Regions from separate parts of the Clostridium chromiireducens genome, predicted to be linked through region 2. Evidence: riboswitches for the same ligand, from Rfam matches in the RefSeq annotation. Region 2 holds a riboswitch; each other region holds the start of a gene.
What was found. Region 2 has a riboswitch for glycine ahead of D2A34_RS06665 (amino acid permease). Riboswitches for the same ligand answer to the same signal wherever they lie in the genome.
Positions count from the first base shown of each region.

Region 1: it holds a riboswitch for glycine, as region 2 does, so the genes downstream of both, D2A34_RS11450 (trimeric intracellular cation channel family protein) here and D2A34_RS06665 (amino acid permease) in region 2, are expected to answer to the same signal.
Region 3: it holds a riboswitch for glycine, as region 2 does, so the genes downstream of both, D2A34_RS17315 (alanine/glycine:cation symporter family protein) here and D2A34_RS06665 (amino acid permease) in region 2, are expected to answer to the same signal.

Region 1 covers NZ_QXDJ01000003.1:31,074-34,364, reverse strand. Annotated here, with positions in the region: gene D2A34_RS11460 (Cof-type HAD-IIB family hydrolase) at 1-279, opposite strand, end outside; gene D2A34_RS11455 (DeoR/GlpR family DNA-binding transcription regulator) at 441-1,205, shown strand; glycine riboswitch at 1,371-1,457, shown strand; gene D2A34_RS11450 (trimeric intracellular cation channel family protein) at 1,627-2,265, shown strand; gene D2A34_RS11445 (SoxR reducing system RseC family protein) at 2,329-2,628, opposite strand; gene D2A34_RS11440 (PIN domain-containing protein) at 2,920-3,291, opposite strand, start outside.
Region 2 covers NZ_QXDJ01000002.1:296,566-299,856, forward strand. Annotated here, with positions in the region: gene D2A34_RS06650 (hypothetical protein) at 1-250, shown strand, start outside; gene D2A34_RS06655 (hypothetical protein) at 231-755, shown strand; gene D2A34_RS06660 (LiaI-LiaF-like domain-containing protein) at 748-1,053, shown strand; glycine riboswitch at 1,279-1,350, shown strand; glycine riboswitch at 1,428-1,526, shown strand; gene D2A34_RS06665 (amino acid permease) at 1,693-3,087, shown strand.
Region 3 covers NZ_QXDJ01000004.1:307,432-310,722, reverse strand. Annotated here, with positions in the region: gene D2A34_RS17320 (TrkH family potassium uptake protein) at 1-1,233, opposite strand, end outside; glycine riboswitch at 1,646-1,750, shown strand; glycine riboswitch at 1,754-1,895, shown strand; gene D2A34_RS17315 (alanine/glycine:cation symporter family protein) at 1,970-3,291, shown strand, end outside.

The DNA.
Region 1 (3,291 bases), on a different contig from region 2:
CACCATCTCTTTAATAGAATCCTTACTAATACTTTCTTTATATATACATTTTTCCTTAACCTTTACATATGCTCCATTTGTAAGAACAAAACCATCAAAACCAAAATCGCATATAACTTCATTCAAAAAAGCATATGGTCTACCCGTCGCAATAAACACATAATCCCCATTTGATTGCAATGAACGTATAGCTTTTTTTACTCTAGGAGTAATATCTATTATTCCATTTAAGCAGTCTAATATAGTTCCGTCTATATCAAAAAATATTGCTCTTTTCATATTTGCATCCTCCTTTTATAACAATTCGTTCTCACTTAGTCTGTTTTGTTATAGTTTAATATCATTTTATCTCATTCGTTCTCATTTGTCAATTGATCTAATTGCATTCTAATACATATATTGTTAAAATAGAAATAAACAATAACAAATTGGAGGAAACTATGTTTATCGAAGAAAGACACAAACATATTTTAGATATATTACAAAAAGAGGGAAAAGTATTAGTTAAAGATTTAAGCACACAATTTCAGGTTAGTGAAAGTATGATCAGAAAAGATCTTCAGGTTCTAGAAAAGGATAATTTACTTCAACGTACTTATGGAGGTGCTATTAATATGAAGCGCACCATAGCACATAATGAGAGTTTATTTAAAAGAGTTGAAATTGATACAGATTTAAAAGAAATTATTGCAAAAAAAGCATATGAACTGATAAATGAAGGAGATACAGTATTTTTAGATGCATCAAGCATATCATATTTTCTTACAAAATTACTTATAGAAAATAATAAAAATATTACTTTAATCACAAACATGGTTGAAATATCATCAATGATTCAATTAGATTCGAAGATGCATGTCATTTTTATAGGCGGAGATTATAATCCTCTTGTGGGCGGAAATATAGGTTCTCATTCTATCGAACAAATTAAATTATATAGATGTAACAAGGCATTTATTGGATGTAATGGGATTGACCTTAGAGATGGCAGTATTAGTACTGGGCTTTCTGAAGATGCAGGAACGAAAAAAGCTATTATGAACATATCAAAGGAATTATATCTAATGGCACCGAGTGAACGATTCAACTTAGATGGAATTATTAATTTTTCAAATATAACAGATTTTTATAGCATTATTACAGAATCTCCACTAAGTAATACAATAATGGCTTTGCTCGAGCAATATAATGTAAGATTAAAATAACTTTGAAAATTTATGTATAATGAGGGTTGAATATTATGAACTATACTTCAAGCTACTAGTTTGAAGTATCTTATTCAATTTCACAATCATTTTATGTTAATCTCATTTTTGTTGACATGCAGTAGAATTTTAATTATAATAATTTAAGTAATTTATAGTGCTCGTATGACGAATTGGGGAGAGCCTGCAACACACGCAGCGCCGAAGGTGAAGTCGCAACAAACTCTCAGGCAAAAGGACCGAATTCTGACGAAACTCTGGAAAGTCTAATGACACCCAAGAAGCAATCTTTTGATTTGAAATACAGAATAAAATAAAGAAGCGTACAGCTAGTTATTTTTTGAATGTAAAAGTTATAAAGAGAATCTTTCAGGTACAATAACAGAGGCGAATTGTTTTATGCAATTCGCCTCTTTTTATTGTGCGTAAAATACAAATTGGAAGGAATGATTTATTTATGTATGATATAGCCCTACTAGAATATCTAGGTATCTTTGCCTTTGCAGCATCTGGTGCTTATGTTGCAATAGATGAAAAATTTGATTTATTCGGTATATATATGTTAGCCACCATAACAGCCATGGGAGGTGGTGTTCTTCGTGATATTGTTACAAACGTTGGGATTCCTTTGTTTTTTTCAAATTACACGACCATCCCTTTTATTATATTGGGGGCAACAATTCCTATTATACTTCGTGGTAAAGTGAAATATAATACTTTATTCGTCATAATAGATGCAATAGGACTCTCTGCTTTTTTTGTTTCTTCTGGAATTAAAGCGATTGAAAGAGGACACAATCTTATGTTATTCCTATTTGCTGCAAGTATAACCGGCGTTGGCGGCGGACTGCTTCGAGATATAATTACAAACAGAAAACCTGAAATATTTAAAACTGATATTTATTGTGTCGCTGGCATTTTAGGTTCACTCTTATTATGGTTCTTGTATCCTGTCATGGGTACTCATGTTGCACAACATATATCATTAATTACTATCTTTTCTATCCGAATGATTTGCTATATGAAAAAATTAAACCTTCCAGTCATTACAAAACTTTAGATTTAATCTTTATGTCCTAAAACAGATTATTTTTTACTAATCTGTTTTAGGACAAACTATTTCTTATAAATCGTCCCAATAAATTTTCTCCAAATTCTCATCTATTTTAGAATGTTTATCAAATAATTTTATTATGACCGCTGATAACACAAATCCAATCACTCCACCTATAATTTCTGATGTTTTAGTAGAAACTTCAATGAAATTCCCAATATAACTACCTATAAACGCACCTATAAATATAGCAATTATAGGAAAAATAAAAATCATGAAAGCTGCTAATAACATATTAGTTTTTTTTCTTTTCAACCGAATTTTATTATTCTTTTCATCTGTTTTCTCTTTCTTATTATCAATATTCATGTTCATCTTCTCCTACAATAATGAAATTTATTTTATACAAGAAATTAATGAAAGACTATGAATTATTAATTCTCTCAATTTTTTATCTACTACTTTCTTTTAATATAATCATATTTTCAAATTTTACATATTATTCTCTTGATTCATCGTATTTTTATTTTGTGATAACTAAAAATTCAAAAGCTTAAAGTAGCCATAAACTGCTTTAAGCTTTTGATTAATAATTTCATAAACTTTAAAAGTAATGTCCCACTGCATGATATATTTATTTATTGTTTATACCATCTGTATTTAATTATCTACTAACATATTAACTGTTATTACTCTATCACTACCTAATATATACTTTGCAGTCTTATATAAATATCTATCTTCTGTAACTAATATAAACTTTTCATCTAAGTAGCACGCATACAAAAGTAACAAATCGTTTTCAGACAACTTTTCTGTATTATCAAAATAAGAATCATCTTGACTAGAGTATTTTAAATCTAACATTCTGTAGAATTCCTTGATATTCCTCTCATCAACCTGTATAATACATTTAAGTAATTTACAAAATCTTTCCGATAATATTCCTTCTTTTTTATAGTCTTTCCATTTTCTCAAAATAAGTTCTTGGCTCACTTCTCTTAATATTTTAAGCTTATCTTCTTCTATAAG
Region 2 (3,291 bases):
GATTAGAATAAAAGATAAGAAGCGACGTAATATTCAGTTTAATTTTTACTGTGTTAAAGTTGCAGTTGCAGCTAGTATAGCATTAATGATGGTATTTTCAAATGGATTAAACTCTCTGGCTAATTCAAAAGTGAATTATGTGAAACCGCCAGATTTAAGTGTTTTGAATTCAGTTAATGCAAATCTCAATAACTTTTCAGAAAAAATAATCAAATTGGAGGTTTTTATTAATGATAAAGAAAAAAAGTAAATTTTTAACCTTTGTTCTTTCAATGCTGCCTGGTGCAGGACATATGTATATGGGATTTATGAAGACAGGTGTATCTTTCATGTCCGTATTTTTCTTTCTGATATTTCTTTCTTCTTGGCTTGATACAGGGCCATTATTGTTTATAGCGCCACTTATTTGGTTTTACTCGTTTTTTGATTGTACAAATAGAATGGGTCTAGATGACGATAAGCTATTACTTTTAGAAGATAGATATTTATTTTCTATTGATAAGTTAGTAATACTAGATAAAGATATATTCGCAAAACACAGACTAATATCAGGAGTAGTACTATTGTTTCTAGGAATATATTTGTTATCGGAAAACATAATGGATTTTTTACGACCTTTAATTCCACATGAATTTTATAATATCATTCATAATATTATGAGGCAATCTCCTCAATTGATTATAGGAATAGCAATTATTGCAATTGGTATAAGGCTTATCAAAGGGAAGAAAATGGAGAGTGAAATTGATGCGTAAAGGACGTAGAGTAGGCACATTAACATCAGGAATTGTTTTGATTATTTTTGGGATAATGTTTTTACTTAGAATGATTACTAATAATATTAATGTTCTTTTCATCGCATCACTGTGGCCTATTATTCTGGTAAGTGTAGGAATAGAAATTATCGTAGCCTACATGATAAATAGTGAAGAAAAAATGCAATATGATTTTAGTGCGATAATATTAGTTATCATTTTAGTGTTCTTTGCTATGGGCATGGGAGGAGCAGAATTTGTAATTGCTCATTTATCACAGTTTAGAGAAATAATTTAATCCAAATTGGTGGATTTCACCATAAAACCCACGACAAGTGTCGTGGGTTTTTATTAGGAATTTTAGAAGAACATAATGTTCATTTCTTATATAAAAATTTGCTGATTATGATAAGATTATTATCTATTTTTGATTAGAATGAAAAAAATATTGCAATTTTATTAAAAATGTATTAAGATAAAACGGTAAATTTTAATAATTTATATATAAAATTTAAAAGTTCAGATGAAGATAGCGGGAGAGAAACGACTATGGTCGTTCACCGAAGAAGTAAATCTTTCAGGTACCTATTTTAAGGTACATTCAAGAAAATAATATACCAGCATGTTTGCATATTATTTTCTTTTATGTCCTAAGTAGAGATGACCGTTATTGGATGAACCCTTGGAGAGACTCGAAATAGAGCACCGAAGGAGAAAGTTATGCGAAAGTTGCATAGCGAAACTCTCAGGTAAAAGGACAGGGGACAGATAACATATCTTACAAAAGTAATACATTGTAAATTACTTTATTGGTAATGCAGTGTCGATTACTTCATTTAGATCTTATCTATTCCCATTTGTATCTCCGATCAAAAAATACTTATATAGAAAAAGGCGATTTTAAGTACAAGCCTTTTTACTAAGATGGAGGGATAAAATGGATCATTTAAAATCAGAAAATCAAAATTTATCAAGAGGACTAAAAAATCGTCATGTCCAATTACTCGCAATTGGAGGCGCAATCGGTACTGGATTATTCCTTGGTTCGGGAAGATCTATTCACTTGGCAGGACCATCTATATTATTTGCGTATATGATAACAGGAATAATTTGTTTTTTTATTATGCGTGCCCTTGGGGAATTATTACTTTCTAATTTAAACTATCACTCATTTGTAGACTTTGTATATGATTATTTAGGAGAAAGAGCAGCGTTTATTACTGGATGGACCTACTGGTTCTGCTGGATCTCACTTGCGATGGCGGATGTGACGGCTGCGGGACTTTACATACAATACTGGTTCCCGAATATAGCTAATTGGGTTCCGAGTCTTATAATCCTTGTAATTTTATTGATTATGAACCTTACTGCAGTAAAGTTATTTGGTGAAATGGAGTTCTGGTTTGCCTTAATTAAAGTTGTTGCAATTTTAGCACTAATTATAATCGGTACATTTATGGTTATTAAAGGATTTTCTACAGATGCTGGTGCAGCTAGCTTTACAAATCTTTGGAGTCATGGTGGAATGTTCCCAAAAGGTGCAACTGGATTTATTCTTTCATTCCAAATGGTTGTATTTGCTTTTACTGGAATCGAATTAGTAGGACTTACAGCTGGTGAAACTGAAGATCCAGAACGTGTTATTCCAAAGGCTATTAATAATATTCCAATTAGAATCATTATTTTCTATGTAGGAGCTCTTTTTATTATCATGAGCATATACCCATGGACTTCAATTAATCCAGATAAAAGTCCATTTGTACAAGTGTTTTCGGCAGTAGGAATTGCAGCAGCAGCAAGTATTGTAAATTTTGTTGTATTAACATCAGCGGCTTCTGCATGTAACAGTGGCATATTTAGTACAAGTCGTATGGTTTACTCTCTTGCAAAAGAAGGAAATGCACCTGAGTCAATGAATAAATTAACTTCTAATCAAATACCTGCTAATGCTACAATGTTCTCAGCGATTGTTATCTTGATTTCAGTCATTTTGAATTATATTATGCCAGAAGGAGTATTTGTTTTAATCACAAGTATATCAACATTTTGTTTTATCTTCATTTGGGCAATTATAGTTATTTGCCATTTGAAATATCGCAAAACTAATCCTGAACTTGCTGCGAAGAACAAATTTAAAATGCCGCTTTACCCAATTATGAACTATATAATTCTAGCATTTTTAGCTTTTGTTATAATTACATTAGCATTTAATAATGAAACTCGTGTAGCTTTATTTGTAACACCTATATGGTTTATAATGCTTGCAGTGATATATAAAATGCTTAAATCAAAAGCGAAAAGTAGAGAAGTTTTAAAGAGAAATCTAGTATAGTTTAACAATAAAAATAAAAAAAGATGTTTAAAAAACGCGATTGTATATATGAGGCTGGCAGAGCTTCTTGTAGACAGTCGTGTTTTTTATTTTCGTGTGGCTAAGATTAATAAAAATGTGAACTTCATAATTTCTTCATAAATTTAGTAAATAGTTCTTTAATTTTGATAACTAAAATTAAAATATACCAAATGAAGGAAAAAG
Region 3 (3,291 bases), on a different contig from region 2:
AAGAATTAGTTTAGAAGTCGTTTCTATATCTTGAGTCACTCCAGTAGTTAATCCTACAGTTGCAAAAGCTGATGTGGCTTCATAAAGCAGATTTATAAAAAGTTTATCAGGCTCCGTTATAGTTAGAACTATAGTTACTGTTAATACCAATAAGATAGCTATAGAAAATAGAGTAAATGCTTTATATACTGTTTCTTTAGAAAATCTCCTTCCAAAAGCTTCAGTATCTTCTCTTCCTTTAAGCACTGATACTAAACTAAAAGCAAGTACTCCAAATGTAGTTACCTTAAGACCTCCAGCTGTTGATCCAGAGGCTCCACCGATAAACATTAGTATTATTGTCATAAGTTTACCAGCTGTAGTCATACCATCAGTTGAGATACTATTAAATCCAGCAGTCCTTGGTGAAACAGAAGCAAAAAAAGCATTAAGTACTTTATCTCTAAAATTCATAGACCCAAGAGTTTCAGGATTTTTATATTCAATGAGTAACATAAAGATAAAACCAAAAGCAATTAAAACAGCTGTTATGTATATTACAATTTTAGAATGAGTAGATAGTCTTTTAGCTTTGCTATAATTAAATATCTCTAGTGAAACAGTAAAGCCAAGTCCTCCAATAATTATTAATGCACTTATGGTTAATAAGACGGTAGAATTACTTGAGTAACTTACTAAACTGGTATAATCTCCAAACAAGTCAAAACCTGCATTACAAAATGCGGAGATTGAATGAAAGATACTATAAAATATTCCAGTTTTTAATCCAAACTGCGGGATGAATTGTGTTGATAGTAATACTGCACCACAAATTTGTATAACTATCGTAAAGCCTAAGACATACTTAACCATTTTAACGAGGCCTTGTATATTAAAGGTATTCATAGATTCTTGAATAATAAGTCTATCTTTAAGGGTTATTTTTTTTCCTAATAAAATAGCTATAAAAATAGTGAAAGACATGAAACCAAGACCACCTGTTTCAATTAAAAGCATTATTACTGTTTTACCAACGTTGCTCCAGTGAGTACCTGTATCTAAAGTGACAAGTCCTGTGACACACACCGCTGAAGTTGATATAAAGAGTGAATCTAAAAAATTTGTACTTTCTCTGTTTGCTGATGAAATTGGTAAGCTAAGCAAAACGGCACCTACCAAAATAACTAATGCGAAGCCCATTGAAAGTACTTGAACAGCATTAAGGCTTGGTTTTTTTACTAAAATATCTGTCATATGCATCTCCTCAAGGTTAATAACCTTATTTAGAATATTAATTATAAAATGCATTTTTCTCTGCTCTTTATAAAAATCTTTGTTATTATTCTACATTTAATAGTATTTTAACAGTTTTCATTTTTATTTCAATGTAATTTTTTACAAGAGAAAGGCATAACAATTTAATATTTATTGCTTTTTTATTAGGTTAAACCATGATATTAAATTATATATTTAAAATAAGAAGGATGATAATTGAAAGGATAGGAAATAGATTAATGTTCGTATTATGTATTTAAATAGATAAATACACATAAAAAACACGAATTAAATTTGAAATAAACGTTTCAAATTCAATAAAAATTTGTAAAAGTTCTTGCGTTAATAAAATAATGCATATATAATTTAATTAAAATAATAGAATGTTCGGATGAAGATAGTGGGAGAGTTATTACTAAATCTATTTTTATTAAAATAGATTTAGTAATACACCGAAGAGGGGAATCTTTCAGGTAATAAGGACCGCTATTGGACGAAACTCTGGAGAGACTCATTTAATTATGAGCACCGAAGGAGCAAGGTAACTATAGTAATTTAATATGGTTTCTAAAGTGAATTATTTTCAGAAACCTTGAAATAAACTATTAAAGTTACTGAAACTCTCAGGTAAAAGGACAGGGGATAGGATTAACCAAAAATAATTTTTGGTTTTATTCTTATTTTCCCGCCTAATAAAAAATAGGGGGATTTTTTTATGTTATTATCAAATTTATTATTATCAACATCAGGAATTAAGGTCTTTTTAGACGCAATTGACAGCATCGTTTGGGGGCCGCCATTATTAGTTCTTTTAATGGGGACAGGAATTTACTTAACAATTCGCCTTAAATTACTTCAAGTATTCAAATTACCGCTTGCATTAAAGTATGTTTTTGGTAAAGATGATGAGGCAAATAATGATGAAGCAGAAGGAGATGTATCAAGCTTTCAGGCATTATGTACGGCATTATCTGCAACTATAGGTACAGGTAATATTGTTGGGGTTGCAACTGCAATTTCAGCTGGTGGACCTGGAGCATTATTTTGGATGTGGCTTGCAGCATTCTTTGGGATGGCAACAAAATATTCAGAAGGCTTACTTGCTATAAAATACAGAGAAGTCGATGAAAATGGCCAAATGTCTGGTGGACCAATGTATTATATTCAAAATGGTTTAGGTCTTAAATGGCTTGCTAAATTATTCGCATTCTTTGGTATTTGTGTTGCACTATTTGGAATAGGAACATTTGGACAAGTTAATTCAATTGCAGCAGCAGCAAAAAGTTATAATGTACCATTAATAGTAACAGCTGTAGTTGTAACAGCATTAGTTGCAGCCATAACACTTGGAGGAATACAAAGAATATCTAAAGTTTCAGAACTTATTGTACCATTCATGGCAGCAGCTTATATACTTGGATCAATTGCAGTTCTAGTATGCAATTATAAAGCCATTCCAGCAGCCATAGGCCTAATTATAACAAGTGCGTTTAATCCTCAATCAGTTCTTGGAGGAACAGCGGGTGTCACAGTTATATTAGCAATGAGAAGTGGGGTAGCAAGAGGAATATTTTCAAATGAATCAGGTCTTGGTAGTGCACCAATTGCAGCAGCAGCAGCAAGGACCAAATCACCAGCAAGACAAGGGTTAATAACAATGACAGGTACTTTTTTCGATACAATAATAGTTTGCACTATGACAGGACTAGTGATAGTACTTACTGGATCTTGGAGCCAAGGAATGAGTGGGGCAGTTTCAGGAGCTGACTTAACTACAGTGGCTTTTCAAGCAGGGCTACCAATTGCAGCGCTTGGAAAATTCATCGTTAATGTTGGATTATTATTTTTCGCATTCACAACAATAATTGGATGGAATTATTATGGTGAAAGATGCACAGAGTATCTTTTTGGTGTTAAAGGAATATTACCTTATAGAATAATATATATAGCATTTGTAGCTATAGGGCCATTCTTACCACTTGAATTAATATTCATAGTTGCTGATATAGTTAATGGATGTATGGCATTCCCTAACTT